Regions from separate parts of the Kluyvera sp. CHPC 1.2972 genome, predicted to be linked through region 2. Evidence: predicted binding sites of a transcription regulator. Region 2 holds the regulator's gene; the other holds the start of a gene.
The links. The regulator PurR, encoded in region 2, represses purine synthesis genes. The targets are predictions, from matches to a motif close to CANGCAAACGTTTGCNTG.

Region 1: a site for PurR is predicted at 13,364-13,381, ahead of purE (5-(carboxyamino)imidazole ribonucleotide mutase). Genes of this name have one in related genera too.

What each region holds. Positions count from the first base shown of each region.
Region 1 covers NZ_JAPKIB010000007.1:12,699-28,368, forward strand. The annotation lists gene copA (copper-exporting P-type ATPase CopA) at 1-94, opposite strand, end outside; gene cueR (Cu(I)-responsive transcriptional regulator) at 189-599, shown strand; gene V6944_RS12855 (NfeD family protein) at 603-1,064, opposite strand; gene V6944_RS12860 (SPFH domain-containing protein) at 1,061-1,978, opposite strand; gene fetA (iron efflux ABC transporter ATP-binding subunit FetA) at 2,106-2,765, shown strand; gene fetB (iron efflux ABC transporter permease subunit FetB) at 2,758-3,543, shown strand; gene V6944_RS12875 (co-chaperone YbbN) at 3,630-4,484, opposite strand; gene V6944_RS12880 (SDR family oxidoreductase) at 4,543-5,346, opposite strand; gene tesA (multifunctional acyl-CoA thioesterase I/protease I/lysophospholipase L1) at 5,333-5,965, opposite strand; gene ybbA (putative ABC transporter ATP-binding protein YbbA) at 5,933-6,619, shown strand; gene ybbP (putative ABC transporter permease subunit YbbP) at 6,616-9,030, shown strand; gene V6944_RS12900 (porin) at 9,286-10,428, shown strand; gene mnmH (tRNA 2-selenouridine(34) synthase MnmH) at 10,520-11,611, opposite strand; gene purK (5-(carboxyamino)imidazole ribonucleotide synthase) at 11,719-12,786, opposite strand; gene purE (5-(carboxyamino)imidazole ribonucleotide mutase) at 12,783-13,292, opposite strand; gene lpxH (UDP-2,3-diacylglucosamine diphosphatase) at 13,412-14,134, opposite strand; gene ppiB (peptidylprolyl isomerase B) at 14,138-14,632, opposite strand; gene cysS (cysteine--tRNA ligase) at 14,818-15,670, shown strand, end outside.
Region 2 covers NZ_JAPKIB010000003.1:47,923-63,592, reverse strand. The annotation lists gene mdtK (MdtK family multidrug efflux MATE transporter) at 1-452, opposite strand, end outside; gene V6944_RS06285 (riboflavin synthase subunit alpha) at 704-1,342, shown strand; gene cfa (cyclopropane fatty acyl phospholipid synthase) at 1,385-2,533, opposite strand; gene punC (purine nucleoside transporter PunC) at 2,831-4,024, opposite strand; gene punR (DNA-binding transcriptional activator PunR) at 4,138-5,049, shown strand; gene purR (HTH-type transcriptional repressor PurR) at 5,068-6,093, opposite strand; gene cydH (cytochrome bd-I oxidase subunit CydH) at 6,388-6,477, shown strand; gene V6944_RS06255 (MFS transporter) at 6,638-7,804, shown strand; gene sodB (superoxide dismutase [Fe]) at 7,885-8,466, opposite strand; gene V6944_RS06245 (C40 family peptidase) at 8,590-9,411, opposite strand; gene V6944_RS06240 (Grx4 family monothiol glutaredoxin) at 9,755-10,099, shown strand; gene rnt (ribonuclease T) at 10,165-10,812, opposite strand; gene gloA (lactoylglutathione lyase) at 10,917-11,324, opposite strand; gene V6944_RS06225 (alkene reductase) at 11,401-12,498, opposite strand; gene V6944_RS06220 (TetR/AcrR family transcriptional regulator) at 12,554-13,150, opposite strand; gene V6944_RS06215 (DUF1289 domain-containing protein) at 13,293-13,532, shown strand; gene V6944_RS06210 (aldo/keto reductase) at 13,583-14,479, shown strand; gene V6944_RS06205 (FUSC family protein) at 14,521-15,670, opposite strand, start outside.

The sequences.
Region 1 (15,670 bases), on a different contig from region 2:
CAACGTCAGAACGCTGCTCCAGGCTCTCTTTCACGCGTTTCACGCAGTGGCCACAGGACAGACCGTCCAGGGCTAGATCGATGGTTTGAGACATATCACTTTCCTCAATAATGGATGACCAAATTCACCTTATGGTCTACAGTTGTGAAGGTTAAACCTTCCAGCAAGGGGAATGTCAAGGGGGAAATGTGAATATCAGTGATGTTGCCAAAAAAACCGGTTTAACCAGCAAAGCGATTCGCTTTTATGAAGAGAAGGGGCTGGTCACGCCGCCGCTGCGTAGTGAAAACGGCTACCGCAGCTACACGCAGAAACACCTTGATGAGTTTACGCTGCTGCGCCAGGCGCGGCAGGTCGGATTTAATCTGGAAGAGTGCGGCGAGCTGGTGAATCTGTTTAACGATCCAAAGCGTCACAGTGCCGACGTGAAGGCCTATACGCTGCAAAAGGTGGCGGATATCGAACGCCATATCAGCGACCTGCAGGCGATGCGCGATCAGCTGCTTTCGCTGGCAGCGTCCTGCCCGGGAGATGACAGCGCCGATTGTCCGATTATTGATAATCTTTCCGGCTGCTGCCACCGTAAAACCCAGGCCTGACGATTAGCGAGGAAGGGAGAGCCTGATTCGCAGGACGATCCCTTCCACCGCAATCACCTCTACTTTACTGCCGGCAGGCAGGTCGTCATCGGCGGCAACCGGCCAGGAGCTATCGCCGACCCGCATATGACCACGACCGTTAACCAGCGCGTTATCCAGCGTAAAGCGCTGGCCCAGCAGCTGCTGGCCGCGCTGGTTAAGCTGGCCTTCAGCCGGGCGCTGGCGGTTCGTGCGGCGGCTCAACCACTTCCACCACAGCCAGGCTGCCAGCAGCGTAAGCACGGCAAACAGCGTGCCCTGCCACTCCCAGCCGATAGGCAGCAGCCAGGTGATGACGCCGGTGACCGCCGCCGCCACGCCGCTCCACAGCAGGTAACCGCTGCCGCCGAGCATTTCTGCCGCCAGCAGCAGGCCGCCCAGGCTCAGCCAGAAGAGATGCGGGTGCGTGAGCACCAGGGCAATCATGATGATTTCCGTTCGCTGGCGCTGTCTTTAATCAGCTCGGCGATCCCGGCGATTGATCCCATCAGGCTGCTGGCATCCAGCGGCATCATCACCACTTTGCTGTTATTGGCGGAGCCAATCTGCTGCAGCGCATCGGTATATTTCTGCGCCACAAAGTAGTTCACCGCCTGAATGTCACCGGCGGCAATTGCCTCGGACACCATCTTCGTTGCCGTGGCTTCCGCCTGTGCAGAACGTTCGCGCGCTTCCGCCTGCAGGAACGCCGACTGACGCTCACCTTCTGCGGTGAGGATCTGCGCCTGTTTTTCACCTTCGGCTTTGACGATTTGCGCCTGGCGAATCCCCTCCGCTTCGAGGATATAGGCACGCTTGGTACGTTCGGCCTTCATCTGCGCGTTCATAGCGTCGATAAGTTCTGCCGGTGGGCGTACGTCGCGAATCTCGATACGGGTGATTTTGATGCCCCACGGATTGGTCGCTTCATCGACGATATGCAGCAGACGCGTGTTGATGTTGTCACGCTGGGAGAGCATTTCGTCGAGCTCCATCGACCCGAGGACAGTACGAATGTTGGTCATCGTCAGGTTGATGATGGCCAGCTCAAGGTTGCTGACCTCATAGGCCGCTTTTGGCGCATCGATCACCTGAATAAAGCAAACGGCATCAATCGAGACGTTGGCGTTATCTTTAGAGATGACTTCCTGGGAAGGAATATCGAGCACCTGCTCCATCATATTGATTTTGCGGCCGATGCGATCCATAAACGGCACCACCAGGCTTAAGCCAGGGTGCAGGGTTTTGGTGTAGCGGCCAAAACGTTCGACCGTCCACTGGTAGCCCTGCGGCACAATTTTGACGCCCGCCGCGACAATCACCAGCGCGACGAAGATAAGAACCGGGATAAATATCAGCATAAAACCTCCTGTTTAACTGTCCGTAACGTATTCAAGTATATCGGCTATGTGGGGGAAATTCGCCCCCCGAAATTAATTGGGGTTACACTAGAGGCACAGAAAGTCAGTATCAGGACAATTTAAAGCAATGAAGGAAAATAGCGCGATTTTACAGCTGGAGCAGGTGAGCTTTCGTATTGGCGAGAAAACGGTCCTTGATAAGATTAACTTAAGCGTGGCCCCCGGCGAATTTAAGCTGATTACCGGGCCCTCCGGCTGCGGTAAAAGCACCTTATTAAAAATTATCGCCTCGCTGCTGTCGCCTACCTCCGGGACGATTTTGTTTGAGGGTAAAGATATCAACGCGCTGACCCCAGAGGCTTACCGCCAGCAGGTCTCCTACTGCGCGCAAACCCCGGCGCTGTTTGGCGATACGGTCTACGACAACTTTATTTTCCCCTGGCAGATACGCAATCAAAATCCTGAGCCGGATCGTTTTCTGACGCAGCTGGCGCAGTTTGGCCTGCCGGAAGAGACGCTGTCGAAATCGATTAACGATCTCTCCGGCGGGGAAAAGCAGCGGGTGTCGCTCATTCGTAACCTGCAATTTTTACCCAAGGTGCTGCTGCTGGATGAAATTACCAGCGCACTGGACGAGCAAAATAAAAAGAACGTGAACGAGATTATTCATCAGTATGTGCGTGACCAGCAGGTTGCGGTGCTGTGGGTGACCCATGATAAAGATGAAATTAGCCATGCGGATGAAGTGGTGACGCTGCCTTCGCATCAGGAGACGGTCAATGAATAGCGAACATATCATCACTAACCAGTCGCTGGCGCTATCAATGGTGTTGGTGCTGGTTGCCATCCTGGTGAGCTACCGGGAAAAGCTGGCGCTGGAAAAAGATATTATCTGGAGTATCTGCCGGGCGGTGGTGCAGCTGATTATCGTTGGCTACGTGCTGAAGTATATCTTCAACGTTAACCATGCGGTGCTGACGCTATGCATGGTGCTGTTCATCTGCTTCAACGCGGCGTACAACGCGCAAAAGCGCAGCAAATATATCGACAAAGCGTTTGTGTCATCGTTTATCGCCATTACCACCGGCGCAGGGCTAACGCTGGCAGTGCTGGTGTTCTCCGGCTCGATTGCGTTTGTACCGATGCAGGTAATCCCGATTTCCGGGATGATTGCCGGTAACGCGATGATTGCGGTGGGGCTGTGCTACAACAATCTGGGGCAGCGTTTTAGCGCCGAGCAGCAGCAGATTCAGGAGAAGCTAAGCCTGGGGGCTACGCCAAAAATGGCATCGGCGCGGTTGATTCGCGAAAGTATTCGCGCGTCGCTGATCCCTACCGTGGACTCGGCGAAAACCGTGGGATTGGTGAGTCTGCCGGGGATGATGTCCGGGCTGATTTTTGCCGGTATCGACCCGGTAAAAGCGATTAAGTATCAGATTATGGTGACGTTTATGCTGCTCTCAACCGCCAGCCTGTCGACCATTATTGCCTGTTATCTGACCTACCGGAAGTTTTACAACGCCCGCCATCAGCTGGTGGTGACGCAGTTGAAGAAACGCACATAATGTGAGATTTCCCGGCGGCGCTTCGCTTGGCCGGGCTACCTACAATCGTAGCCCGGCCAAGCGAAGCGCCGCCGGGAATAGCACCGTTAGTACAGCAGCGAGTAAAGCTGACGACGATACTTCGACGCCAACGCATCACCGGTACCCAGCGCCGCCAGAATTTCCTGCAACATTTTGCGCGCCTGACCGTCCGCCGCGCCTAAATCTTTGCGCAGATGGCTAAACAGCAGCTCCAGCGCCTCTTCGTTACGACCCACCTGATGCAACTGAAGCGCCAGCTTCGAGGCCAGCGCCGCGTCGTCCGGGTTGGCATCGACCTCTTGCTGCAGTAGCTGAATTTCCGGCGTGTCCGCCGCCTGCTTCAGCAGCTCAATCTGCGCAACCAGCCCTTGATAACGGGTGTCCTGATCCTGCAGCGGAATGGTTTTCAGCACCGCTTCCGCCTCTTCTGAACGGTTAAGCGCAATCTGTGTTTCCGCCAGCAGCAGACCAATCTGGCTGTCCTGACCGGAGAGCTGCCAGGCATCTTTTAGCAACGGCAGTGCGTCGGCATGGTTGCCTTCCTGAATCAGCGCCAGCGCCTGCTGCGCCTTCAGCTCTTCTTCACGCGGCAGCACTTTATCAAGCAGCGCGCGAATCGCTTCTTCTGGCTGTGGGCCCTGGAAGCCGTCAACCGGCTGGCCGTTCTGGAACAGGTAAACGGTCGGGATGGAGCGCAGGCCAAACTGAGAGGCGACCATTTGCTCGGCGTCGCAGTCGACCTTCGCCAGAATAAATTGACCGTTGTACTGCGCGGCCAGATTTTCCAGCACCGGCGTCAGATCCAGGCAGTGCTGGCTACGGTCTGACCAGAAGTAGAACAGCACCGGTGTGGTAACGGACTGCTCCAGCGTCTGGTGGAGATTAGCTTCGGTAATGTTGACGATATTCTGTACGGACATAAGTCTTTCTCTGTAGTCGGTTTGTATTCGAGATGGGGGCAAAAGCGTCGGCTTCAACTTAGCCCTGCAGAATTTTGTCCATCGCGCGCCCCGGCAGCAGGCGTTTCAGCCAGCCTACCGCGTGGGTGACCAGGGTGACCGGATAGCGCAGCTTCGGTTTATCGCTGATAAACGCATGGCGAACTTTCTCCACCACCGCATCCGGGCCGAGGGTAAAGCGCGCGGCGATGCCGGGATTCTCCACCGGCTTATCGCTGGTCTGGTTAACGTTCTCGGTAAAGCGGGTGCGAATCGGGCCGGGTTCAATCAGGCTGACCTTCACGCCCGTATGGCGCAACTCCATGCGTAGCGCGTCGGACCAGGCCTCCAGCGCATATTTGCTGGCGGCATAGGCACCACGGCCCGGGGTGGAAATCAGCCCCATCACCGATGAGGTCATGACGATACGGCCTTCGCCGTGCGGGATCATCGCCGGCAACAGGCGCATAGTCAGCTGGTGGACGCCGAAAAAGTTGGCGGAAAACTGCTGCACCATCTGCGCGCGGCTGATGCTCTCCAGCGGACCATAGACGCCATATCCGGCGTTATTAAACAGGCCAAACAGGCGGTTATTGGTCAGGGCGATGACCTGCTCCGCGGCGTTATCCACGCTTTCCGGGCTGTCGAGGTCGAGTAATATTCCGGTAAACCCCATGCCGTTCATGCGCTTCACATCATCGGGTTTGCGGCAGGCGGCCAGTACGCGAAAGCCCTGGCGTTTCAGTTCTAACGCGCTTTCGAGGCCAATCCCGCTGGAACATCCTGTAATTAAGACCGATTTTTGCATAACTTTACCTGAAGACACCGCTTTACTTTCCGGCATCGTGATTAACTAATGGAGCCAGGCGTGTCGCCATCCAGTCTGCAATAAACGGCTGGGCGTCACGATTGGGATGAATGCCATCATCCTGCATCCACTGCGGCTTGAGATAGACCTCTTCCATAAAGAAGGGCAGCAGTGGGATAGAAAACTCGCTGGCGAGCTGCGGATATACAGCGCTGAACGCCTCATTATAGCGGCGTCCGTAGTTTGCTGGCAGACGAATTTGCATTAATAACGGTTGGGCATGGGCGGCCTTTACCTGTTGCAAAATAGTGCGCAGTGTTTTCTCGGTTTGCTGTGGTTGAAAACCGCGCAGGCCATCGTTGCCGCCGAGTTCAACCAGCACCCATTGCGGCTTATGCTGTTGCAGCAGTGCGGGCAGGCGTGCCAGCCCCTGGTCTGAGGTATCGCCGCTAATACTGGCGTTCACCACCGTAATGTCAGGCTGCCATTTATCATTCAACAACGCCGGCCAGGCCGTATTGGCCGCCATGCGATAGCCCGCGCTAAGGCTGTCGCCAAGCACTAACAGCGTGTCCGCCGCCGCGGCGCGCAGGCTAAACAGAATCAAAAACAGGACAGGCAAATGCCAGCGGAAAACGTACTTGAAGTGCATCATCTTAAGAAATCCGTCGGTCAGGGGGAGCATGAGCTTTCCATCCTTACCGGAGTTAACCTGATTGTCAAACCGGCACAAACCCTTGCTTTAATTGGCGAGTCGGGGTCCGGGAAGTCGACACTGCTGGCGATTCTGGCCGGGCTGGACGATGGCAGCAGCGGCGAGGTGAAGCTGCTGGGGCATCCGCTGGATAAGCTCGATGAAGAGGCGCGAGCGCGGCTGCGTGCCCAGCATATAGGCTTTGTTTTCCAGTCTTTCATGCTGATCCCCACGCTGAACGCGCTGGAGAACGTCGAGCTGCCCGCGCTGCTGCGCGGTGAAAGCGACGGCCAAAGCCGCCAGGGGGCGAAGGCGTTACTGGAACAGTTGGGGCTAGGCAAGCGCTTGCACCACCTCCCGGCACAGCTTTCCGGCGGCGAGCAGCAGCGCGTGGCGCTGGCTCGCGCCTTTAACGGTCGCCCGGATCTGCTGTTTGCCGACGAACCGACCGGCAACCTCGACCGTCAGACCGGGGATAAAATCGCCGACCTGTTGTTCTCGCTCAACCGTGAACACGGCACCACGCTGATTCTGGTCACCCACGATGCGCAGCTTGCCGCGCGCTGTGACCGACGGCTGCGGCTGGTCGACGGGCAGCTACGGGAGGAAGCATGATTTTACGCTGGTTCTGGCGGGAGTGGCGCTCGCCGTCGCTGCTGATTGTCTGGCTGGCGCTGAGCCTGGCGGTGGCCTGCGTGCTGGCGCTGGGCAGCATCAGCGACCGCATGGACAAAGGGCTCAATCAACAAAGCCGCGAATATATGGCGGGCGATCGGGTGCTGCGCAGTTCGCGCGAAATACCGGCACAGTGGATTGAACGCGCGCGCGCTCAGGGGCTGACGGTTGGTGAACAGATCAACTTCTCCACCATGACCTGGGCGGGCGATACGCCGCAGCTTGCCGACGTGAAGGCAGTCGATGACAGTTACCCGCTCTATGGCGACCTGCAAACCGCACCCGCGGGCCTCAAACCGCAGGCGGGAACGGTGCTGCTGGCGCCCCGGCTGATGGCGCTGCTGAATCTGAAAACCGGCGATAACCTTGACGTTGGCGATGCCACGCTGCGCATTGCCGGTGAAGTGGTGCAGGAGCCTGATAGCGGCTTTAACCCGTTCCAGATGGCGCCCCGGCTGATGATGAACCTGGCCGACGTGGCGAAAACCGGCGCCGTACAGCCCGGCAGCCGGGTAAGCTGGAGCTATAAATTTGCCGGCACCCCCGCGCAGCTTGCCAGCTATGAAAGCTGGCTGCTGCCCCAGCTCAAGCCGGAGCATCGCTGGATTGGCCCGGATCAGGACGACGGCGCGTTAGGCAAATCGCTACAGCGCTCCCAGCAGTTCCTGCTGCTCTCCGCGCTGCTGACGCTGCTGCTGGCGGTAGCCGCCGTGGCGGTGGCCATGGGTCACTACTGCCGCAGTCGCTATGATCTGGTGGCGGTGTTGAAAACCTTAGGTGCCGGGCGGGCGCAGCTGCGTAAGCTGATTATCGGCCAGTGGGTGCTGCTGCTGGCGCTTTCGGCGCTGGCGGGCGGTGCGATGGGGCTGTTGTTTGAATCGGTGCTGCTGGCGCTACTCAAGCCGGTGCTGCCGGCGGCGTTACCTGCCGCCAGCGCCTGGCCGTGGCTGTGGGCGGTGGGGTCAATGACGGTGATTTCGCTGCTGGTCGGGTTACGTCCGTACCGATTGCTGCTGGCAACCCAGCCGCTGCGCGTGCTGCGTCAGGATATCGTCGCCAACGTCTGGCCGCTGAAAATCTATCTGCCGCTGGTCTGTATCGTCACGGTGGTGCTGCTGGCATGGTTGATGGGCGGTAGCCCGCTGCTGTGGTCGGTGCTAGCGGGCGCGGTGGTGTTGGCGGCGCTGTGTGGGCTGGTGGGCTGGCTGCTGCTGAAGGTGTTGAAGCGCCTCACCCTGCGCGCGCTGCCGCTGCGTCTGGCGGTGAATCGTCTGCTGCGCCAGCCGTGGTCGACGCTTAGCCAACTGGCAGCGTTCTCGCTCTCATTTATGCTACTGGCGCTGCTGCTGGTGCTGCGCGGCGATCTGCTGGATCGCTGGCAGCAGCAGCTACCGCCGGAAAGCCCGAACTATTTTCTGATCAACATTGCCCCGGAACAAGTCAGTGAGGTGAAAACCTTCCTGGCGGAGCATCAGGTGATCCCGACGGCGTTTTACCCGATCGTCCGCGCGCGCCTCACGCAGATCAACGGTCATAGCACCGAAGGTAATAAAGATGAATCGCTGAACCGCGAGCTGAACCTCACCTGGCAAAACCAACGGCCGCAGCATAACCCGCTGGTAGCGGGCGTCTGGCCGCCGAAAACCGGGGAAGTCTCTATTGAGGAAGGGCTGGCGCAGCGGCTGAACATTGGCCTCGGCGATAGCGTAACCTTCACCGGCGATACTCAGGACTTTACGGCGAAGGTGAGCAGCATTCGCAAGGTGGATTGGGAAAGCCTGCGGCCGAACTTCTTCTTTATCTTCCCGGACGGCGCGCTGGACGGTCAGCCGCAGAGCTGGCTCACCAGCTTCCGCTGGGACCACGGTACGACGCTGCTGACTCAGCTAAACCGTGAATTCCCGACGGTGAGCCTGCTGGATATTGGCGCTATCTTAAAACAGGTTGGTCAGGTGCTGGCGCAGGTCAGCCGGGCGCTGGAGGTGATGGTGGTGCTGGTCACCGCCTGCGGCGTGCTGCTGCTATTGGCGCAGGTTCAGGTTGGCATGCGCCAGCGTCACCAGGAGCTGGTGGTCTATCGCACCCTTGGTGCCGGAAAGTCTCTGTTGCGCCTGACGTTATGGGCGGAGTTTGCTCTGCTGGGGGCGATTTCCGGTCTGGTGGCGGCCATCGGCGCGGAAACGGCGCTGGCGATGCTGCAAACAAAAGTGTTTGATTTCCCATGGTCACCGGACTGGCGGCTGTGGGTGGCGCTACCGTTGTGCGGGGCGTTGTTACTGTCGCTGTGCGGTGGAGGGTTAGGGCTGCGTCTGCTGAAGGGCAGGGCGCTGTTCCGCCAGTTTTCCAGCTAGCTATTTTCCCGGCGGCGCTGCGCTTGGCCGGGCTACTGATGGCCCGTAGCCCGGCCAAGCGCAGCGCCGCCGGGTTTCTCTCCGTCCTCACAAAATTGCTCATCCTTTCATCAACATGCCCGCATTAGGGCACCATTCGGTAATTCTGCTGCGCTAAGTCGCACGTTTCATTAAAAATCAGTCAGGTGCAATTTATTAATAAACGATAAGATTTATTTGCCAAATAGATGGCACGTAATCTATCAAGGAAAAATAATGACTATAAAAATGAAAGCGCTGGCGATCTCGATCGGCGCTGCAGTGGCATTGACGTCTTTCGCATCCCAGGCTGAAATTACCCTGCTTAAGCAGGATCCTCAGGCTGGTAACCCGCTGAGCCGTCTGAACTTCACCGTGGGCGGGAGTATTCGTCCGCAGTTCAACATGATGACCGGCGACGGCGACAAAGGCTCTTACAAACGTAATGGCTTTGACGGTGGTACCCGTTTCCGTTTCGCTGCTGACTACTACCTATTTGATGACATCAGTTGGGTCAGCTACTACGAGCTAGGTGTCAACATTCCAGCGGTCTTCGACTGGGATAACCACTATGCTGAAGGCGCGAACGACACCACTCGCCGTATGCTCTACACCGGTCTGAAGAGCGATACCTGGGGTACGCTGACCTTCGGTCAACAGAACAGCATCTACTACGATGTGGTCGGTGCGAAAACCGATATCTGGGACTATGACATGATTGGTCAGGCACCAGGTAACGGTATCAACGGTGACTACGATGGTTCTTACCGTACTCGTAAATCACTGAAGTATAAGAAAACCGTAGGTGATGTAGACCTGTATGCTTCTTATCTCTTCAGCGATGATCTGAACCTGAACAACGGCCTGCTGTACAAACGTAAAGGCGGCGGTTCACTGGGTGTGGATTACCATATCACCGACGACCTGAGCTGGGGGACGGCATGGAACTACACCCGTGCTGATATGAACACCACCTACAGCAGCGAAAGCAAAACCTACGATCAGAACATCCTGGGTACCGCGCTGAGCTGGACGCCGGACAACTGGACCTTCTCCGTTGGCGGTGGTTGGTACCAGAACTTCATGACCACCAAAAAATCTTCCGTACATGATTACTTCGCGGGCGATGCGTGGGGCGTGGAATACTTCGCGGGCTACAAAATCCCAGTGGGTCAGTACGCGCTTAAATCCGTTCAGCCATACTTCATGGGTGACCGTATTGAATACGTGAATGGTCGCAACTACCAGCGCATCGACAACGGCGTGGGTATCAGCTTCCAGCTGGATTACGGTTTCCGTGTTGACTACGAACACGTGTTCACCTCCAGCACCGATGACCTGGGTGATATGAACCTGGTTCGTCTGCGTTACGATTTCTAATCGTCAAAAAGGGCGGCAATTGCCGCCCTTTACCGGTATTGCAAACCGTGTAGCCCGGCCAAGCGCAGCGCCGCCGGGAATAGCACCAAACCTACTCTTGTGTTTCCGCCAACCACTGCGTGACCGCTTCCGACGTTCCCCGAAACACAATCTTGCCCGCCTTCTTCTCCAACTGATAGCAGTACATCGGGTCGTAATACTCCTCCAGCAACGGCACCAGCCAGGCAAAATGCACCTCCGTTGAGCCGGTACGCTTCTGCTCGGTCAGCGAAGCGTCGAGCGTGGCGGTCAATTCGGCAAAACGCTGAAGCCCCAGGCGACGACGAATCGCGAACAGGCCGTGATGCAGCCAGGCGCTGTACTCCTCCCAGCCTTTCTCTTCGCCAAATGCGGCGGTGAAGTCGTGATGCATATGGGCAAAGTACTCTTCGCGCAGACGCTCAAGACGCAGATCAAACGGATCCTCCACTACCGCGATCGGCGACTGAGCCATGCGATCGCGCAGGCACTCCGGCAGGTGGTTAGCGCCAATCATGTGACCTTCATCTTCCAGCACCCAGCGAACCTTGTCCCGCTGATACGCGCCTTTCAGCAGCGCGGTCGCCAGGTGGTTCTCAAAGGTTGCCTGAGAAAATTGGGGCGTCAGCGTGCGACCAAACGACGAGCCACGGTGGTGAGCCAGCCCTTCAAGATCGATCCCCAACGGCTGCTGGCGCACCAGCGGCGTTTTGCCGTTACCGGTGCAACCGCCGATCAGCACGATCGGATGGCGTACCAGCTCCTCGGTGGCCTGAATCGCCGCCTGACGTAGCGCCTTATAGCCGCCGACGATCAACGGGTAATCAATACCGTTTTCTTTGATCCAGCTTTGTGTGATATGCGAGCGCTGGCCGCCGCGGGCACAGCACAGATAGCCCTGCGGCGCACGGCGACAGGCATCGAGCCAGGCGTCAATACGCTGTTGGCGCGTCTGCCCGGAGACCAGTTTATGCCCCAGCGCCATTGCGGCTTCGGGCCCCTGACGTTTATAGCAGGTACCGACCGCAGCGCGCTCATCGTCGTTCATCAGCGGCAGATTGACGGCGGCGGGCATCGCGCCCTGAGCAAACTCAACGGGGGCTCGCACGTCAATGATGGGCGTTTCCGCGCGCAGAATCGCGCAGTAATCCGTCCCATTATTCATGGGGAAATCCTTCTTATTTAAATCGGGGGTCATGCGGTTATGGCGGGATTTTACGCTTCAGAGAGGGGGCCGGGGAAGGATAAGTTACTTTCCCCGGCATTTAAGGCTTAATTCAGGCGTGATTGCGCCCAGGCAATACCGCTTGCATACTCTGGCGGCAGCAGGGGTACCATCGCTTCCAGCGTGGCGCTGAGGCGGCCGGTATCGCTGTCATTGAGGTTCAGGTGGCCCACTTTACGGCCCTCGCGCACCTCTTTGTCATACCAGTGCAGGTGCACCAGCGGCAGCTTCAGCCAGTCATAGTTCAGGTCGGTGCCAATCAGGTTCACCATTACCGATGGGCTGTTTACCACCGGTGGTGGTAACGGCAGGTCGGTAATCGCACGCAGGTGCAGCTCGAACTGGCTGATGGATGCGCCATTCTGCGTCCAGTGACCGCTGTTGTGCACGCGTGGGGCCAGCTCGTTGATCAGCAATCCGGCCGGGGTGATGAAACACTCCATTGCCATGACGCCGACGTAGTTCAGCTCCTGCATAATCGCGCCGAGCATGGTTTCGGCCTGAGCCTGCTGCTGCGCGTCCGCCTGTGGGAAGGCGACGCTCATGCGCAGAATACCGTCCTGGTGCAGGTTATGGGTCAGCGGGTAGAACACGGTGCTGCCGTCATGGCCGCGCGCGCCAACCAGCGACACTTCACCGGAGAAGTTAATGCCCTGCTCAACGATGCATTCACCGTAGCACTCGTCAGGCAGCTGCGCGGTGTCATCTTGACGCAGACGCCACTGGCCGCGGCCATCGTAGCCGCCGGTGCGGCGCTTGACGATAGCCAGCTCGCCCAGACGACCGAATACTTCAGGCCACTCGTCGGCACTTGCCAGCAGTTGCCACGGGGCAGTTGCCAGATTGAGTTTATCGAACAGCTGCTTTTGCGTCAGACGGTCGGCGATAATCGGGAAGACGTCGCGGTTAACAAACGCGGTGTGCTCGGCCAGTTCGCGGGTCAGCGCGGTTTCCGGCCAACGTTCAATCTCTGCGGTGATCACGCTTTGCTGAAACGGCACGGCGGCCGGATCAGCTTCCAAACCTACCGGCCAGACGGCGATGCCCAGCGGCTCGCCGGCCTGACGCAGCATGCGGCCTAGCTGACCGTTGCCCAGCACGCAGACCTGCTTCATGCCGCACCTCGTGGGTCTGGGTTATCCAGCACTTCATCGGTTTGCGCTTTGCGCCAGTCGGCAAGGCGCTGGTGCAGTTCAGCGTCGTGCTGAGCCAGGATCTGTGCGGCGAGCAGGGCGGCGTTAGCAGCACCGGCTTTACCGATAGCCAGCGTCCCTACCGGAATACCGCGCGGCATCTGTACGATGGAGTAGAGGCTGTCTACGCCGCTTAATGCAGCGCTTTGCACCGGTACGCCGAGTACCGGCACCAGGGTTTTGGCGGCAATCATTCCGGGTAAATGCGCTGCACCACCGGCACCGGCAATAATCACCTGGTAACCGTTCTCTTCTGCCGTTTCGGCAAAGCTGAACAGCTTATCGGGCGTACGGTGGGCGGAAACCACTTCAACATGGTGAGGAACGTTCAGAATATCGAGGATTTCTGTGGCGAACTGCATGGTAGCCCAGTCGCTTTTGGACCCCATCACGATGGCGATACGTGCCGGATTATTGCGGGAAGACATGCGTCTTAAAACTCCTGTGGGTGTGCTGCACACGACGTTAGAGGCCACAGAGAATAACACGGAAAACGGGCGAGGAAAACGGTTGCGTCGCCACACGACAGGGGGATAAGGGGGAAAAATTAAAATGGGAAGGTGATAAGCGTAACGTCTTCTTTGGTGACGCGAATCATCGATCCTTCAGTATGCCAGGCACCGAGCACCGCGCGAAATGCCGCGTCGCCGTTAGCCTCAAGAGCGTGGATATCCGGACGATGAGTATGCCCGTGAATCAACCACTGCACGTGATGTTTCTCCATCACGTCGACGACGGCCTGCGGGTTTACGTCCATGATGTCCATTGATTTACTGCTGTTGGCGGCCTTGCTGTCATTGCGCATCTTCTGGGCAATACGGCGGCGGATAAACAGCGGCAGGGCGAGGAACAGTTTCTGGATCCACGGGGTATGCACTTTGGCGCGAAAGGCGAGGTAGCCCGGGTCGTCTGTGCAAAGGGTGTCGCCGTGCATAATCAGTATGCGACGACCGTAGAGGTCTAGCACCTTCTCTTCGGGCAACAGCTGCATACCACTCTCGTGGGCAAAGCGTTTACCGACCAGAAAATCACGGTTGCCGTGGATGAAGTAGCAGGGCACGCCGTCATCGACCAGCGATTTGATGGCAGAAGCGACTTCACGGTGCAGCGGGTTCGGATCGTCATCGCCAATCCAGGCTTCAAACAGGTCGCCTAAGATGTACAGCGCATCGGCCTGACGGGCTTCGCCGCCTAAAAAACGCAGAAAACCGGCGGTAATCGCCGGTTCTTCTGTTTGCAGATGAAGGTCTGCAATAAAGAGTGTCGCCACCAATTACTCGCTGACGGTCACGCTTTCGATGATAACGTCTTCTTTAGGAACGTCCTGATGCATACCGCTGCGACCGGTAGAGACCGCTTTGATTTTGTCGACCACGTCCATACCTTCAACCACTTCGGCGAAGACACAGTAGCCCCAACCCTGCAGGCTTTCGCCAGAGAAGTTCAGGAAGTCGTTGTCTGCTACGTTGATGAAGAACTGAGCGGTGGCGGAGTGTGGAGCCTGAGTACGCGCCATTGCCAGCGTACCACGGGTGTTTTTCAGACCGTTGTTCGCTTCGTTCTTGATAGCTTCTTTGGTGGTTTTCTGGTTCATGCCTGGCTCAAAACCGCCGCCCTGGATCATGAAACCGTTGATAACACGGTGGAAGATCGTGTTGTTGTAGAAACCTTCGCGGCAGTAGTCCAGGAAGTTTTTAACTGTTTCCGGCGCTTTGTCGTCGAAGGTTTTGATGACGATGTCGCCGTGATTAGTGTGGAAAGTAACCATTTCTGCATCCTGTTCCGTTTAGAGTGGTGCTTCAGCCCGCCTGTGGGCTGCACATAGGCATCTGTTATAGCATAACCGGGCGGCGCGATCATCTTGCATTGTGTGCTGCTTCCGGGTTGAATTATGGGTAGAATATACCGTTTAAGGCGAAAGCCCGGCTCACACACGTAAACATGGAATTCTCGATGCTAAAAATCTTCAACACAATGACTCGCCAGAAAGAGGAATTTAAGCCCATTCATGCCGGAGAAGTTGGCATGTACGTGTGTGGTATCACCGTTTACGATCTCTGTCATATCGGCCACGGCCGCACCTTTGTCTCCTTTGACGTCGTCGCACGTTACCTGCGTTTTCTTGGCTACAAGCTGAAGTACGTGCGTAACATCACCGATATCGACGATAAAATCATCAAACGCGCTAACGAAAATGGCGAGAGCTTTGTCGCGCTGGTCGACCGCATGATCGTCGAAATGCACAAAGACTTCGACGCGCTGAATATTCTGCGCCCGGACAACGAACCGCGCGCAACGCACCATATTCACGAGATCATCGAAATCACCGAGCAGCTGATTGCTAAAGGTCACGCCTACGTGGCGGACAACGGCGACGTGATGTTCTCGGTCCCGACCGATCCGAACTACGGCAAGCTGTCGCGTCAGGATCTGGATCAACTGCAGGCCGGTGCTCGCGTTGACGTGGTTGACGTGAAGCGCGACCCAATGGATTTCGTACTGTGGAAAATGTCCAAAGCGGGCGAGCCAAGCTGGCCATCCCCGTGGGGCGAAGGCCGTCCAGGCTGGCACATCGAATGTTCCGCCATGAACTGCAAACAGCTGGGCAACCATTTCGATATTCACGGCGGCGGTTCGGACCTGATGTTCCCGCACCATGAAAACGAAATCGCGCAGTCTACCTGTGCGCACGATGGCGAGTACGTGAACTACTGGATGCACTCCGGCATGGTGATGGTGGACCGCGAGAAAATGTCTAAATCGCTGGGCAACTTCTTTACCGTGCGCGACGTACTGAAGTACTACG
Region 2 (15,670 bases):
CACTGGTTACGCGCCACCTGGAAGCACAGGTAGCCCGGCGCCCCCCATAACAGGGCGCGCAGGTAGCCGACCGCTTTATCCGCCAGCGCCGGGTCGATGTTATGCATTGAGCGGATGATATACCCCGCGTTCCATAGCACGACCATAATTAATACGGAGACGAGTCCGGCCAGCCAGAACCCCTGACGAACCTGCTGTGCGATACGGTCGCGGCGACCGGAGCCGTTGAGCTGGGCAATCACCGGAGTGAGGGCCAGAAGTAAGCCGTGACCAAAGAGGATCGCCGGCAGCCAGATAGAGGTACCGATGGCTACGGCGGCCATGTCGGTGGCGCTGTAGCCACCCGCCATAACCGTGTCGACAAAGCCCATCGAGGTTTGAGCAACCTGCGCGAGGATAACCGGGATAGCCAGCGCTAATAACTGACGCGCTTCACTAAAGTACTTCTGCACGTGAACACCTGTATTGTTGTTATTTATTCTCGCCGTACGCCGGGTACGGGAGACAGAAAAGCCGCCTTAACCGGCAGCAAGAAGAATAAATAGAGGATTTTCTCCATTATTGTAGCGAGGATTTGCTTTTAATCTAGTCAAAAAATAGGTGGAGCGCCGGGGAAGGTAGCAACCTGTTTTCTCAACTGCTATTGTGCGTAGCAGACGAATCGGTAGACGTACCGTAATGATTATCAACAGGAGTTAACTGCATGTTCACTGGTATTGTGCAGGGCACGGCAAAAATCGTGTCCATTGATGAGAAACCGAACTTCCGTACCCACGTTGTGGCGCTGCCGGAACACATGCTGGCTGGCCTTGAGACGGGCGCATCGGTTGCACACAACGGCTGCTGCTTAACGGTCACGGAAATTAACGGCGACCAGATCAGTTTTGATCTGATGAAAGAGACGCTGCGCATTACCAATCTGGGTGAGGTGAAAGAGGGCGACCTGGTCAACGTTGAGCGTGCGGCGAAGTTCAGCGATGAGATTGGCGGTCATTTAATGTCGGGTCATATTATGACCACGGCGGAAGTGTCTAAAATCCTGACCTCCGAAAACAATAAGCAGATCTGGTTTAAAATCCAGGACCCAACGCTGATGAAGTATGTCCTGTATAAAGGTTTCATCGGTATCGACGGTATCAGCCTGACGGTGGGTGAAGTGACGGCTACGCGTTTCTGCGTTCACCTGATCCCGGAAACGCTGGAGCGCACCACGCTTGGCAAAAAACGCCTGGGCGACCGCGTGAACATCGAAATCGACCCGCAAACGCAGGCGGTAGTGGACACCGTTGAGCGCGTGATGGCGGCAAAAGAAGCGGCAGCGCAGCAGGCTGCAGCGGAATAAGCATAAAAAAGCCCGGGCATTTTGCTCCGGGCTTTTTTGTTTTTAGCGGGCGACGCGTAAACCGCTCTCGACGCCGCGTGAGAACATCACCTGCCAGAGCTGAATATCTCGCGCGCGGAAAGCACCCGCGCAGGCATTGAGATAGTAGCTAAACATGCGTTTGAATCGTTCAGAATAGTTGTCCGCGATTTCCGGCCAGCATTCGAGGAAGCGTTCATGCCATGCCATCAACGTCGTATCGTAGTCAGCGCCAAAGTTGTGCCAGTCTTCCATCACAAAATGAGGTTCGCTGGCGTGCGCAATCTGGCGTACTGAGGGTAAACAGCCATTCGGAAAGATGTATTTGTTGATCCAGGGATCGACATTATTGTCTGTTTTCTTCGAGCCGATAGTGTGCAGTAAAAACAGTCCGTCGGGTTTCAGATTTTTGTCGACGACGGAAAAATAGGTGTCATAGTTTTTCGGACCAACGTGCTCGAACATCCCGACGGAAACAATACGGTCAAACTGGTCGTTAAGGTCGCGGTAATCCTGCAGCAGTATCTCGACGTCCAGCCCCTCGCAGCGGGCCTGGGCCATTTTTTGCTGTTCCGCTGAAATGGTCACGCCCTTGACGGTGACGCCGTAGTTTTTGGCCATAAACGCCGCCAGACCACCCCAGCCACAGCCGATGTCCAGCACGCGCATTCCAGGTTTTAACTGTAGTTTCTGACAGATAAGGTCTAGCTTAGCCTGCTGCGCGTCTTCCAGCGTCTGGGCATCTTTCCAGTAACCGCAGGAGTATTGCATATAGGGGTCGAGCATGCGGCTGAAGAGATCGTTACCCAGGTCGTAATGTTCTTTACCGACCTGCCAGGCACGACGACGGCTTTGCAGATTAAACAGACGCGCGCCGGCAATGCGAAGCGTGTCTTTAATATTGTGAGGGAGTTGCGTTTCTAATCCGGCGCGCAGCACCTTGTCGAAGAAGATATCCAGACGATCGCATTCCCACCAACCGTCCATATAACTTTCGCCAAGGCCCAGCGAACCTTCTTGTAAAACACGTTTAAACAACCGAGGATTTCTGACTTGTATATCGCAGGGAGCATTGCCGTTTACTTCAATGCCTGCGCGGCCTAGCAGCTCGCTGACAATACGATACCAGTCGTCATCCGGTACACTAACTTCTTCTATACACGATGAGCTCATAGCTTCTCCATCCCGACCTGATGATCAGAACCTTAAAACAGCGTAGACGCTTTTTTTGGGTTTGTGAGAAATCTCACGAAATTCGTGAGCCTGCTATCCGACGTAGCACAGAGGAAGGGAAGAATCCCTTGCCGAAAACCAATCCATGGTTCAACGGGAAGCTATCCTGCCCCCGCTTAATAAGTTCAATCTATATTATTTATGTGATGCGGATCCAGTATAGGACGCTAAGTTTGTTGATTCAACTAAAAATCTTAGCGCCCTAATCATTTCCTGAGATATTGATCTGAGTGATGTTTAGGCGTGGGAAGTGGCGTGTTCCATTTCACGTTCAGCACGACGAGCGGCTAACTGCATCCAGTAGCCAACGCCTGCGAGCAGCACGGTCACCAGCATCACGCTGGTGGTGGTCAGCAGCGGCGTGGCAATCAGCGTGGATACCGCAAGGCTTGCCAGGAAACAGAGTCCTAACTGCAGGGTGTTTTGTAATGCAGCAGCACGGCCCGTCGCCTGCGGGAAGGGCTTCAGCGTCTGAGCGACGACGATCGGATAAATCGCGCCGTTGGCAATAGCCATCACGCAGAACGGAATCAGCAGGGCGGTCAACGAGGCGTTTTCTGCCAGACCCACGGCCCAGGTACCCACCACGCTCAGCGCGTAAATAACCAGCAGCCACGGCAGCATCTGGGCACCACGCCATTTTTGCAGCGCGGCGCGACAGCCGTAGCCGCCAATCAGGAAGGCGATGGTTTGCGGCACATAGCTCAGGCCAATTACCGTCGGGCTGTAGCCCATCTCATGCAGGATGAACGGTGAACCGGTCAGCCAGGCGAAGAAGCTCGCCGAGCAGGCGGCGTAAATCAGCACGTTGCCGCGATAGTCTTTACTGCGCAGCAGGCGCATAAAGGTCAGCTTTTCTTCGCTGGTGGCATTTTTTTTGTGCGCAGGCTTGAGGCGGAACGCCGGGAGCATCAGCACCAGGGTGATGATAAACAGGGTTGCGAAGATGGCCTGCCAGTCAAAGTGCGCCAGCAGCCAGCTACCCAGCAGCGGGGCGAGTGCCGGAGAGAGGCCAACCAGCGGCATGATAGTGGCAAAAATGCGGTTGGTGCGCTGAGCTGGATAGTAGTCGGTGACCATTGCCTGCCAGGTCACCGCCGCGGCGCAGACGCCGACGGCCTGTACAAAACGCAGGACCAGCAGCGTGGTACCATCGCGCACCCACAGCATGCCAATGCAGCCAATAGCGAAAATGGTTAACCCGGACAGCAGAATCGGCTTACGACCATAGCGGTCTGACAGCGGCCCCCAGAGGAGCTGCGCGACGGCAAAACCGGCCAGAAACAGGCTAAGACTCGCGCTGACGGCTGATGCCGGCGTTTGCAGGTCTTCCTGAATGGCAGCAAAGGCGGGGAGATACATATCGGTAGCCAGAAAACCCAATACGCTCAGCCCCGCGAGCCAGACTAAAAATCCTTTCCCAGGTTGCATTAATTTCGCCCTTTTTATCATGAATAAACGATGCCGCTGAGTGTAGAGAGTGCATAACGGCTTGTGAAACGCTAATATTTGCGTCATGCATTCAAAAATTTTGCAGGCAGAAAATGTGGTCTGAATATTCACTGGAAGTGGTTGATGCGGTGGCACGTAACGGTAGTTTTAGTGCCGCCGCGCAGGAACTGCACCGCGTGCCTTCTGCGGTGAGCTATACGGTACGCCAGCTGGAAGAGTGGCTGGCTGTTCCCCTGTTCGAACGGCGCCATCGCGACGTTGAACTTACTCCCGCTGGCGTATGGTTTTTGAAGGAGGGGCGGTCTGTTATCAAAAAAATGCAGATCACTCGCCAACAGTGCCAGAAAATTGCTAACGGCTGGCGAGGGCAGTTGGCGATTGCCGTCGATAATATCGTGAAACCGCAGCGAACCCGGCAGCTGATTGTCGATTTCTATCGCCACTTTAGCGACGTGGAGCTGATTGTTTATCAGGAAGTGTTTAATGGCGTCTGGGATGCATTGGCCGATGGCCGCGTGGAGCTGGCGATTGGTGCCACTCAGGCGATTCCGGTCGGTGGCCGCTTCGCGTTTCGTGATATGGGGATGCTCAACTGGCACTGCGTGGTGGCGAGTATCCATCCGTTGGCGCAGATGGAGGGCCCGCTCAGCGATGATGTGTTGCGCAACTGGCCGTCGCTGGTGCGCGAAGATACTTCGCGTTCGCTGCCGAAGCGGACGACCTGGCTACTCGATAACCAGAAGCGTGTGGTGGTGCCGGACTGGGCTTCATCGGAAACCTGTATCTCGGCGGGACTATGCGCGGCGATGGTACCGGGGCATCTGGCGCAACCGTGGTTGGAAAATGGGGAGTGGGTGGCGCTACAGCTTGAAAACCCGTTCCCGGATGCCGCCTGTTGCCTGACCTGGCAGCAAAGCGAAGCATCGCCGGCATTAAGCTGGCTGCTGGAATATCTGGGGGATAGCGAGACGCTAAATGAAGAGTGGCTGCGGACACCCGAGTAGGGTGTCCGTGGGTAATGCTTAGCGGCGGTAGTCGCGGAACGGACCGTCGGCCACGGAACGACGTTCGATAAGACGCGGATGCACCTCAATCGACTGCGAGGTCTCGCGTTTGCTAACGATACGGTCCATCAGCATGTTAAACGCCGTTTCACCGAGCGAATCTTTCGGCTGGTGAATCGTCGTCAACGCCGGGGTGAAGAAACGGGAGTTGCGCACGTTATCATAACCAATCAGCGAAATGTCCTGCGGCACGCGAAGACCCATTTCATCTGCGGCGCACAGTGCGCCCATCGCCATGATGTCGCCACCGCAGAAGATAGCAGTAGGGCGCGGCTGCTGCGACAGGATCTGCTGCATTGCGCGATAACCGGATTCAGGCTCAAAGTCACCCTGTACAATCCAGTTCTTCGGGACGTTGATGTGCGCTTCTTCCATCGCTTTCATAAAGCCCGCCAGACGACCCGCGCCGGTGTTACGCTCCAGTGGACCTGGGATCACGCCGATATCGCGATGACCGCGCTCAATCAGGTAACGGCCTGCGGTATAGCCGCCTTCAAAGGCGTTATCGATGACCGAGTCGGTGAAGTCCGCTTTAGCCTCGCCCCAGTCCATCACCACCATCGGGATGTGACGGTACTCTTCGAGCATCGTCAGTAGGGATTCCGGATACTCGGAACACATGACCAGCAGGCCATCCACGCGCTTTTGCGCCATCATCGACAGGTAGGCGCGCTGTTTTTCCAGGTTGTTCCAGGCGTTGCCCAGAATCAGGGTATAGCCCTTCTCAAAGCAGTTTTTCTCAACGGCTTCGATAATTTCGGCAAAGTAGGCCGCTTCGCTGCTGGTCGCTAGCAAACCAATCGATTTGGTGTGGTTCACCTTCAGGCTACGGGCAACGGCGCTCGGAGAGTAGTGCAACTCTTTGATCGCCGCCCAGACGGCTTCACGCGTCTCCTCGGCGACAAAACGCGTTTTGTTAATTACATGTGATACGGTTGTAGTGGAAACGTTTGCGCGCTTCGCTACATCTTTAATAGTTGCCATTCCATCTCACTCCAGACCCTGGCCTGCCCCTGATAAAATCGAAAGGAAAACGTTTGCCTTCACACACCCTGACGCAATTTTGTGGATTGCGATTCGCCGGGAAAACGATACAGGACGACAGGAGGGGGTCAATGGCCGGTACGCTTATAAATAAGCGTCGAATTTTGACTTATCCTGACGCAAAGTGGAAGAGTAAAAACCAACATCCTGCTAAATCTGTGAAGATTTTTGCGCAATACTGTGCAAAAATGCGTTAGCACAGTTTTGCTGTAGCGATAAAAAGGAGAAAAGTTGATGAGTACCGAACTTAAGATGTCACTCACCACCACCGTCATTACCCTTGCGCTGATTGTTGCCGCAAGTTTGACTGCTGTACTGCATTAATTCCTCTGCGAGGGGGCGTCCGCTCCCTCCTGTCTGATTGTTACCCGTTTAGCAATAATCTTTTGCTGTTTTGTACACTTCTGTTTTTATGTGATTGATGTCATGCTTTTGCCCATTATCGACATGCCGCGTCTGTCGTGCGGCCAACCGGAGCATTTGCATGAAAATTAACTTTCCCTTACTGGCGTTAGCCATTGGGGCCTTTGGCATCGGGACCACCGAATTCTCGCCAATGGGGCTCCTGCCGGTCATCGCTAAGGGCGTAGACGTCTCCATTCCCGCTGCCGGGATGCTCATTAGCGCCTATGCCGTAGGGGTGATGGTTGGCGCACCGCTGATGACGCTGCTCCTTTCACATCGTGCTCGCCGTAACGCCTTGATCTTCCTGATGGCGATTTTTACCCTCGGCAACGTACTGTCGGCGATGGCGCCGGACTACACCACGCTGATGCTGTCGCGCATTATCACCAGCCTTAACCACGGTGCATTCTTCGGCCTCGGTTCCGTTGTTGCCGCCAGCGTGGTACCGAAGCATAAACAGGCCAGCGCCGTGGCGACCATGTTTATGGGGTTGACGATTGCCAATATTGGTGGCGTTCCAGCGGCAACCTGGCTTGGCGAAACCATCGGCTGGCGGATGTCATTCCTGGCAACGGCAGGCCTCGGCATTATTGCTATTCTGGGGCTGTGGTTCTCTCTGCCGAAGGGCGGGGCGGGTGAAAAGCCGGACGTGAAGCGCGAGTTGTCGGTGCTGGTACGTCCGCAGGTGCTGTCGGCGCTGCTGACCACTGTACTGGGCGCAGGGGCGATGTTTACGCTCTATACCTATATTTCACCGGTGTTGCGTACGATAACTCACGCCACGCCAGCGTTTATTACGCTGATGCTGGTGCTGATTGGCGTGGGCTTCTCCATCGGTAACTACCTCGGCGGCAAATTTGCTGACCGTTCGGTGAGCGGTACGCTGAAAGGCTTCCTGTTGCTGCTGATGGCAATTATGCTGGCGATTCCGTTCCTTGCGCAAACGCAGGTAGGCGCGGCCTTCAGTATGGTGGTGTGGGGTGCGGCAACCTTCGCGGTGGTGCCACCGCTGCAAATGCGCGTGATGCGCGTGGCTCACGAAGCACCGGGTCTTTCTTCCTCGGTGAATATCGGGGCGTTCAATCTGGGTAACGCACTGGGGGCGGTCGCGGGCGGAGCAGTGATCTCCGGTGGTCTGGGTTACAGCTTTGTACCGGTGATGGGGGCGATTGTTGCCGCGCTGGCGCTGCTGGTGGTATTCCTGAGCGGTCGTTCACGCGGTGAAGAGGCGCTGGCCAGCCAATAAAAACAAAAACGCAGAAGGGAGACCTTCTGCGTGATACGAGATAACCCGGCGGAGCGTGGCGATGCCGGGTTATTTTTTGCTTACGCTGCCAGATTCTCAGCCACAAACGCCCAGTTCACCAGAGCCCAGAAGTGCTCCAGATAGTTTGGACGCGCATTGCGGTAGTCGATGTAGTAAGCGTGTTCCCACACGTCAACGGTCAGCAGTGGCTTCGCGTCGGTGGTCAACGGGGTTGCCGCGTTAGACGTTGAAACGATAGCCAGGGAACCATCCGCCTTCTTCACAAGCCAGGTCCAGCCTGCGCCGAAGTTTTTCACTGCGGCGTCGGTGAACTGTGCTTTGAATTCAGCGAAGGAGCCAAAGGATTTAGCGATCGCATCAGCGACGGCACCGGTTGGTTCGCCACCGGCGTTAGGTGCCAGGCAGTTCCAATAGAAGGTGTGGTTCCAGACCTGCGCTGCGTTGTTGAACACGCCGCCTTCAGAGGTACGGACGATCTCTTCCAGCGTTTTGCCTTCAAACGCCGTACCTTTGATCAGGTTGTTCAGGTTGGTGACGTAGGTCTGGTGGTGTTTGCCGTAATGATACTCCAGCGTTTCCACGGAAATGTGTGGAACAAGAGCGTCTTTGGCATACGGTAATGCAGGTAATTCGAACGACATTGCTACTCTCCTTTATTATATTTGTACACTCAATAACCATGTACTGAGTAGGGATAGAGTAGCAAATTAAAAGGTGAGATAAAAGATAAGCTTACCCCGTTTATTAACAAACGGGGTAAGTGATTAACGAATTGTCTTTGGTGTTACAACGCGACGGGCGCCGACATAGTGGCGGACCCAGTAATCTTCGCTCAGCGAGGTTATCTGGATGTCCTGACCGGTACGCGGGGACTGAATAAATTTGCCGTTCCCGACGTACACGCCAACGTGATCGGCTGTACCGCGGCCCTGGGTGCGGAAGAATACCAGATCGCCGCTTTCCAGTTCGCCACGTTCAACCGGACGCGCATCGCGCAGGTGATACATTTCGTTGGCAGTACGTGGAATGCGGATGTTGACCAGATCTTTATAAGCGTAATAGACCAAACCGCTGCAGTCGAAGCCGGTGCGTGGGGAGTTGCCACCCCAGCGATACGGCTTGCCTAACTGACCCATCAGCTTATTCATCGCGGTTTTCTGTACTTTCTGCACGCGAACTTTGTGCGCGGCGGCGATGGTCGTGGGTTGGGTTTCTACAGGAGCGGTGGTACAGCGTTTCTTGTACCCTTTGCGAACTTTACAGGTCGTGGTGACGTTGGCGGTTTTGACCGCGCTGCTTTTCGCGTGGGTTTTAGCGGAGGCTGTTTTCGATTTGCTGGAGGCTGGAGCAACTTTTTTCGCTACGGCTGGCGTGGTTTTCTTCTTAGCGGCAACCGGAGTGGATTTTTTCTTAGTGTTAGATTTATTGTCCGCGTTCTTTTTCTTGCGTTCACTGCTTTTTACAGGAAGCGACTTTTGCGCCGTTGGGGTTTTGGCATGCCCTGTAGCATGCGCCAACGGCGTGAAGGATAACGATGTAAACAGCAATGCACAGAGCGTGAACGACCATTTTTTTATCTGCGCCACTGAACAACCCTCTGAGTAAGATGCAGGCTAAATGTCCTTGCCTGGGTATGGTTTACAAAACCCAACGATTCTAATCCATAAAAACACGAATTGTTAATAGTGTTTTTATGTCTAAAACCCTGTTTCGTTAGCAACTGCAAAAAAAAACATCATTTGATACATCATGAGTCAAAAAATGAGCAAGATTTTTCCGCTGCTGCCGATAAACTCATATTTATAAAGCAACTTAACGGTTCAGACGATAAAATAGTAATGCGTGAACAAAATGTTATTTTCTGTTCAGGCTCTGAAACGTTACAATGTCAGACTACTGCCGTAAAAAGAAGTTTGAGGAAGCAAGATAATGAGCGAGACAATTGAAAAAATTCAGCGCCAGATCGCTGAGAACCCAATCCTGCTGTACATGAAAGGTTCCCCGAAACTGCCTAGCTGCGGTTTCTCTGCCCAGGCCGTTCAGGCACTGTCTGCCTGCGGTGAGCGCTTTGCTTATGTCGACATCCTGCAGAACCCGGACATCCGCGCCGAACTGCCGAAATATGCGAACTGGCCGACTTTCCCACAACTGTGGGTTGACGGCGAACTGGTTGGCGGCTGCGACATCATCATTGAAATGTATCAGCGCGGTGAGCTGCAGCCTCTGATTAAAGAGACCGCGGCGAAATACGCTGAAGAACCGAAAGCAGAATAATCGGTTCGCCCGGATAGCGGGCACAGAAGCAAAAAAGCGACCTTCAGGTCGCTTTTTTTATGCTGCTATTCTTCGGCCGCTATCGGCAGCGGCCAGCCGCCGAGACGTTTCCAGCGGTTGACGATTTCGCAGAACAGAATGGCAGTCTGTTCGGTGTCGTACAGCGCCGAGTGCGCCTGGCTGCTGTCGAAATCCATGCCCGCCGCGGTACAGGCTTTTGACAGCACGGTTTGCCCCAGTGCTAGCCCGCTCAGTGCGGCGGTGTCGAAGGTCACGAACGGGTGGAACGGGTTACGTTTGAGCGAAGCGCGATCGGCGGCAGCCATCATAAAGCTGTGGTCGAAGGTGGCGTTATGCGCCACCATAATGGCGCGATTGCAGTCGCTGTCTTTCATGCCCTTGCGCACCATCTTAAAGATGGCATGCAGCGCGTCGTACTCGCTGACCGCGCCGCGCAGCGGGTTGTTCGGGTCGATACCGTTGAACGCCAGCGCTTCCGGCTCGAGGTTAGCGCCTTCAAAAGGTTCAACGTGGAAATGCAACGTCGTGTCCGGCATCAGCCAGCCTTGCTCATCCATTTTCAACGTAATTGCCGCTATTTCGAGCAGGGCATCCGTTTTGGCATTGAATCCCGCAGTTTCCACATCAATCACTACCGGATAAAACCCACGAAAACGGTCGCATAGACCATTAAGTTGCACATTGTCGGACATCAGAATCTCTTCACTTAGAAAAAGTAGCGCGCATTATGGCAAATTTTGCCGCGGCTTGGAAAGGCGGGGTAAAAAAACGGGCGCCTTAGGCACCCGTGGAGGAGTTAGTTGCCAAGGCCTTTGCCGGCATCTTTCTCTTCGATCAGTTCGATTTTATAGCCGTCCGGGTCTTCAACAAACGCGATCACCGTGGTGCCGCCTTTAACCGGGCCTGCTTCACGAGTGACGTTGCCGCCGTTCTGGCGAATGCGGTCACAGGCTTCTGCGGCGTTGTCCACGCTCAGGGCGATATGGCCGTAGGCGGTGCCCAGCTCATAGTTATCCACGCCCCAGTTGTAGGTCAGCTCAATCACCGCTTCATCGCTCTCTTCGCCGTAGCCGACGAAAGCCAGAGAGTATTTATATTCGGTGTTTTCGCTGGTGCGCAGCAGCTTCATGCCCAGCACTTTGGTGTAGAAATCAATGGAGCGTTGCAGGTCGCCGACGCGCAGCATGGTATGCAGTAAACGCATGTTATCCCTCGTCCTTACTTATGAATAATCTGGCTAGTATAGCGGCGGAAGGCCGCCGCTATCAATCAACGTGGGATTACAGAGCAGGGTAGTCGGTGTAACCTTCCGCGCCGCCGCCATAGAAACTTTCCGGACGCTGCGGGTTCAGTTCGGCTTTATGCTGCAGACGAGCGACCAGATCCGGGTTGGCGATGTAGTCGCGACCAAAAGCCACGGCATCAATTAAGCCTTTCTCAATCAGGGCTTCCGCTTTTTCCGGGGTGTAGGCGCCAGCACCGATAATCGGGCCGTGGAAACGGGCACGTACTTTTTCGCGGAAGGCTTCGCTGTATGGCTGACCACCGGCCCAGTCTGGTTCAGACATGTGCAGGTAGGCGATACCGCGTTTACCCAGCTCTTCAATTAAGTAGAGCGCATCCGCTTCTTCGTTCGGGCCGTTGTCGACGTTCTGGAAAGTCCCAATTGGTGACACGCGGATACCGATACGGTCTGCGCCCCATTCTTTGATCCCAGCATCAACCACTTCCAGCACCAGACGCGCACGATTTTCGACGCTGCCGCCGTACTGGTCGGTACGATGGTTAGAGGATGGCGACAGGAACTGGTGCAGCAGATAGCCGTGCGCGGAGTGCAGTTCAACCAGGTCAAAGCCAGCTTCACGGGCGTTAGCGATCGCCTGACGGAAATCGTTGACGATGCCAGGGATCTCTTCCGTTTCCAGCGCACGTGGCATAGAAGTGTCAACGCGAGTGGCGTGACCGTTCTCATCGCGCAGTGAAGTTCGGGTATTGGCGCTCAGCGCGGAAGGGGCAACCGGTGCTTCACCGTTTGGCTGCAGGCTGGAGTGGGAGATACGCCCGGTGTGCCACAGCTGAACGGCAATTCGACCATCTTCTGCGTGAACGCCAGCGGTGATTTTCTGCCATGCGGCAATCTGTTCAGGGCTGTGCAGGCCAGGAGCTCCCTGGTAGCCTTTCGCCTGAGCGGAAATCTGGGTCGCTTCGGAGATGATAAGACCGGAGCTGGCACGTTGGCGGTAGTATTCGGCCATCAGCGGGGTAGGAATGTCACCCGGAACGATGCTGCGCAGACGCGTCAGCGGGGCCATAAACACGCGGTTCGGGGCAGTAACCGCACCCACTTTCAGTGGGGTAAACAGTTTTTCTTGCGACATGGTGACTCCTGAGTAGACCGGTCGTCTAGTGATTAACGAAATAAAAACGCCGGGATTAGTCCGGCGCGGCAATCAGATTCCTGACGTGCGTCAGCGCGCTTTCAAGCGGCGTTGAACTGCGGGCCATTTTCGCCTGCAGATTTGCGCCCAACCACAGCGAGTAGAGTACCTGCGCCGTGGCTTCGGCTTCGCCGCTAAAGGTCAGGCAGCCTTCACGGCGGCCATTTTCCAGCGCTTGCGCCAGCAGAACCATAATCTGGCTGGCACCTTTATTCATTTCCGTGCGCATATCTTCGGAAAGATCGCACACTTCGGCAGAGAGTTTCACGGTCAGACAACCGCTGATAAGCCCCTGCTGGCAAAACTGGGTGAGCGTGTGCTGGTAATAGTCCAGCAGGCGGTCACGGTAGTTGCCCGCGCCCTGGGTAAAATGCTGCACCAGGCGCTGGTGATAATCGGCAAAGTGCCGTTCCAGCATCGCGACGCCAAACGCCTCTTTTGAACGGAAATAGTGATAGAACGACCCCTTCGGCACTTCCGCCGTCTTCAGGAGTTCGCTAAGTCCCATTCCGGTAAACCCCCGGTGCATACAAAGACGCTCGCCGGTAGCCAGAATGTGTTCACGGGTATCATGTTCAATCAATTTGCTCATGCGATGCACTGTAATAGACCGATTGGTCTAATGCAAATGAATTTTTGACAATGCTGGTTCGTCCGCACAATGTGGGAGAAAAGTTGCGCCCCGGAGATTAAACGTCTTCAATGAAAGTATGACGAGGTAAAAGGGGGCTAACGTGGCGGAGCAACTGGAGTTTTTCCCGGTTCAAAGTCCGTGCCGGGGAATTTGTCAGTCGGATGAGCGCGGGTTTTGCCGCGGCTGTTTTCGCAGCCGTGACGAACGCTTCAACTGGCAAAGTATGAACGATGCGCAAAAACAGGAGGTGCTGCGGCTTTGTCGCCAGCGTCTGCTGCGTAAATTACGCGCGGGTAAAGCGACGAATACTGAAGATCCTCAGCAGCCCTCACTGTTTTAAGCGCAAAAGTGCGTATACTCATTCCAACTTTTTTTGTTGAGGAAGTGGTTATGGTTCAACGTATTACCCTGGCACCACAAGGGCCAGAATTTTCCCGTTTCGTGATGGGCTACTGGCGTCTGATGGACTGGAACATGACGCCGCGTCAGCTGGTGAGCTTTATTGAAGAGCATCTCGATCTTGGGGTGACAACCGTTGACCACGCCGATATTTACGGTGGCTACGCGTGTGAAGCTGCGTTCGGTGAAGCGCTGAAGCTGGCGCCACACATGCGTGAAAGAATGGAAATTGTCACCAAGTGCGGGATCGCGACTACGGCGAAGCCGGAACACGCGCTGGGTCACTATATTACCGACCGCAACCACATTATTCATAGCGCCGAGCAGTCGCTGCGCAACCTGGCTACCGACGTGCTGGATCTGCTGCTGATCCACCGTCCGGATCCTTTGATGGATGCCGATGAAGTGGCGCAGGCGTTTACTGCGCTGCATCAAAGTGGAAAAGTGCGCCACTTCGGCGTCTCCAACTTTACCCCAGCGCAGTTTGCGCTGCTGCAGTCTCGTCTGCCGTTTACCCTTGCCACCAACCAGGTTGAGATCTCGCCAATTCACCAGCCGGCCATTCTTGACGGCACGCTGGATCAGCTACAGCAACTGCGTATTCGCCCGATGGCCTGGTCCTGCCTCGGCGGTGGTCGCCTGTTTAATGACGACGAATTCCAGCCGCTGCGCGATGAACTGGCGAAGGTGGCGAACGAGCTGAACGCGGGTAGCATTGAACAGGTGGTGTATGCGTGGGTGATGCGTTTACCGTCACAGCCGCTGCCGATTATTGGCTCCGGCAAAATCGAACGTGTACGCTCGGCCATTGTCGCGCAATCTCTGGATATGACGCGTCAGCAATGGTTCCGCATTCGTAAAGCGGCATTAGGTTACGACGTTCCGTAATGCCAGTAATGCAGGCGGTTTCACCGCCTGCATCCTTCCTTCTACGCCGGTTGTTCGGTCAGCGTACCGGGCGGCGGTGCCGTTTCCAGCTGTGAAAGCGAACAGTACAGACGCCACAGAATCGAGGCCAGCTCGCGCGCAGCCGGTTGATGGTGGTGGGCAAGTGTGTCGCAAATTCGTTGCAGCTCCTGAAGCGTGGCGGCCAGCGGACGCTGTTGAACACCGCGTTCGCTCATTACATCCCGCAGCAGGCTAATACACATATCGCGCACTTGAGACAGTGGGTCAGAACGTGATTCCCAGGCGCGAAGCTGCCAGACCACGTGCGAACAGTTCAGCAGCACCACGCCCCATCGCAGCAACCAGCGACGTGCCGGTTCATCCTGACTGCTGCTGAGCTGGCTAACATGATGATAAACCAGCGATTCAAATTCATGCTCGCGGTTTGCCGGGTGGCGGCTAAGCTGATCGACAAAGTGACGCCGTAACGCCCGAATGTGACGGCGGCTTTTGCGTGCGTCAGAGCCGGGGGTAAGCACGGCAAACGCCAGCCACGCCAGCCCAACGCCGATGATTTTGGCCAGGTTATCGTTAAGGAAATCGCCAAAATTGTAGACCGGCGGATTGGTCACTGCGATAAATGATCCCATAAAGACAATCAGCGAACCCCACAGTCTCGCCTGTTTAGGCATCTGCAGTTTTAGCAATTGCATGGTTAACAGCAGGGGGAAGAGGAACAGCATAAACTGCCAGAGATCGCTAATTTGCACCATCAGGCCAAACTTGATGCCAAAGCTGAAGATCGACAGCAGAATCAGCGTTCGCATGAGCAACGTGAGCGAACTGAACGGGGAAGGCACGTTGGAATAGAGCACGCAACAAATGGCCGCCAGGGTTAATGCCGCTGCGCCCGATTCCCACTGGGTGCTGATGCTTAGCGCGCCGACGCTCACCAGCGCGAAGAAGGTACGGATACCGCTCCAGGCGGCTTCGGCGTGGTCGGTATGGCGCATCAGGGCCGGGGCGGCAGGCACGGTAAACTCGGTCACCGCGGTAGCGTTTTCCAGCCGCTGTAGCCAGTGGCTGGTGGTGAGATAGAGTCGGCAGAAGTAGCGTAAACGGTGCCAGAATGCGTGGTGGCGATAATCCTGCGGGTCGCTCGGCGCCAGCGGAGCGATAATTCGCGCGATG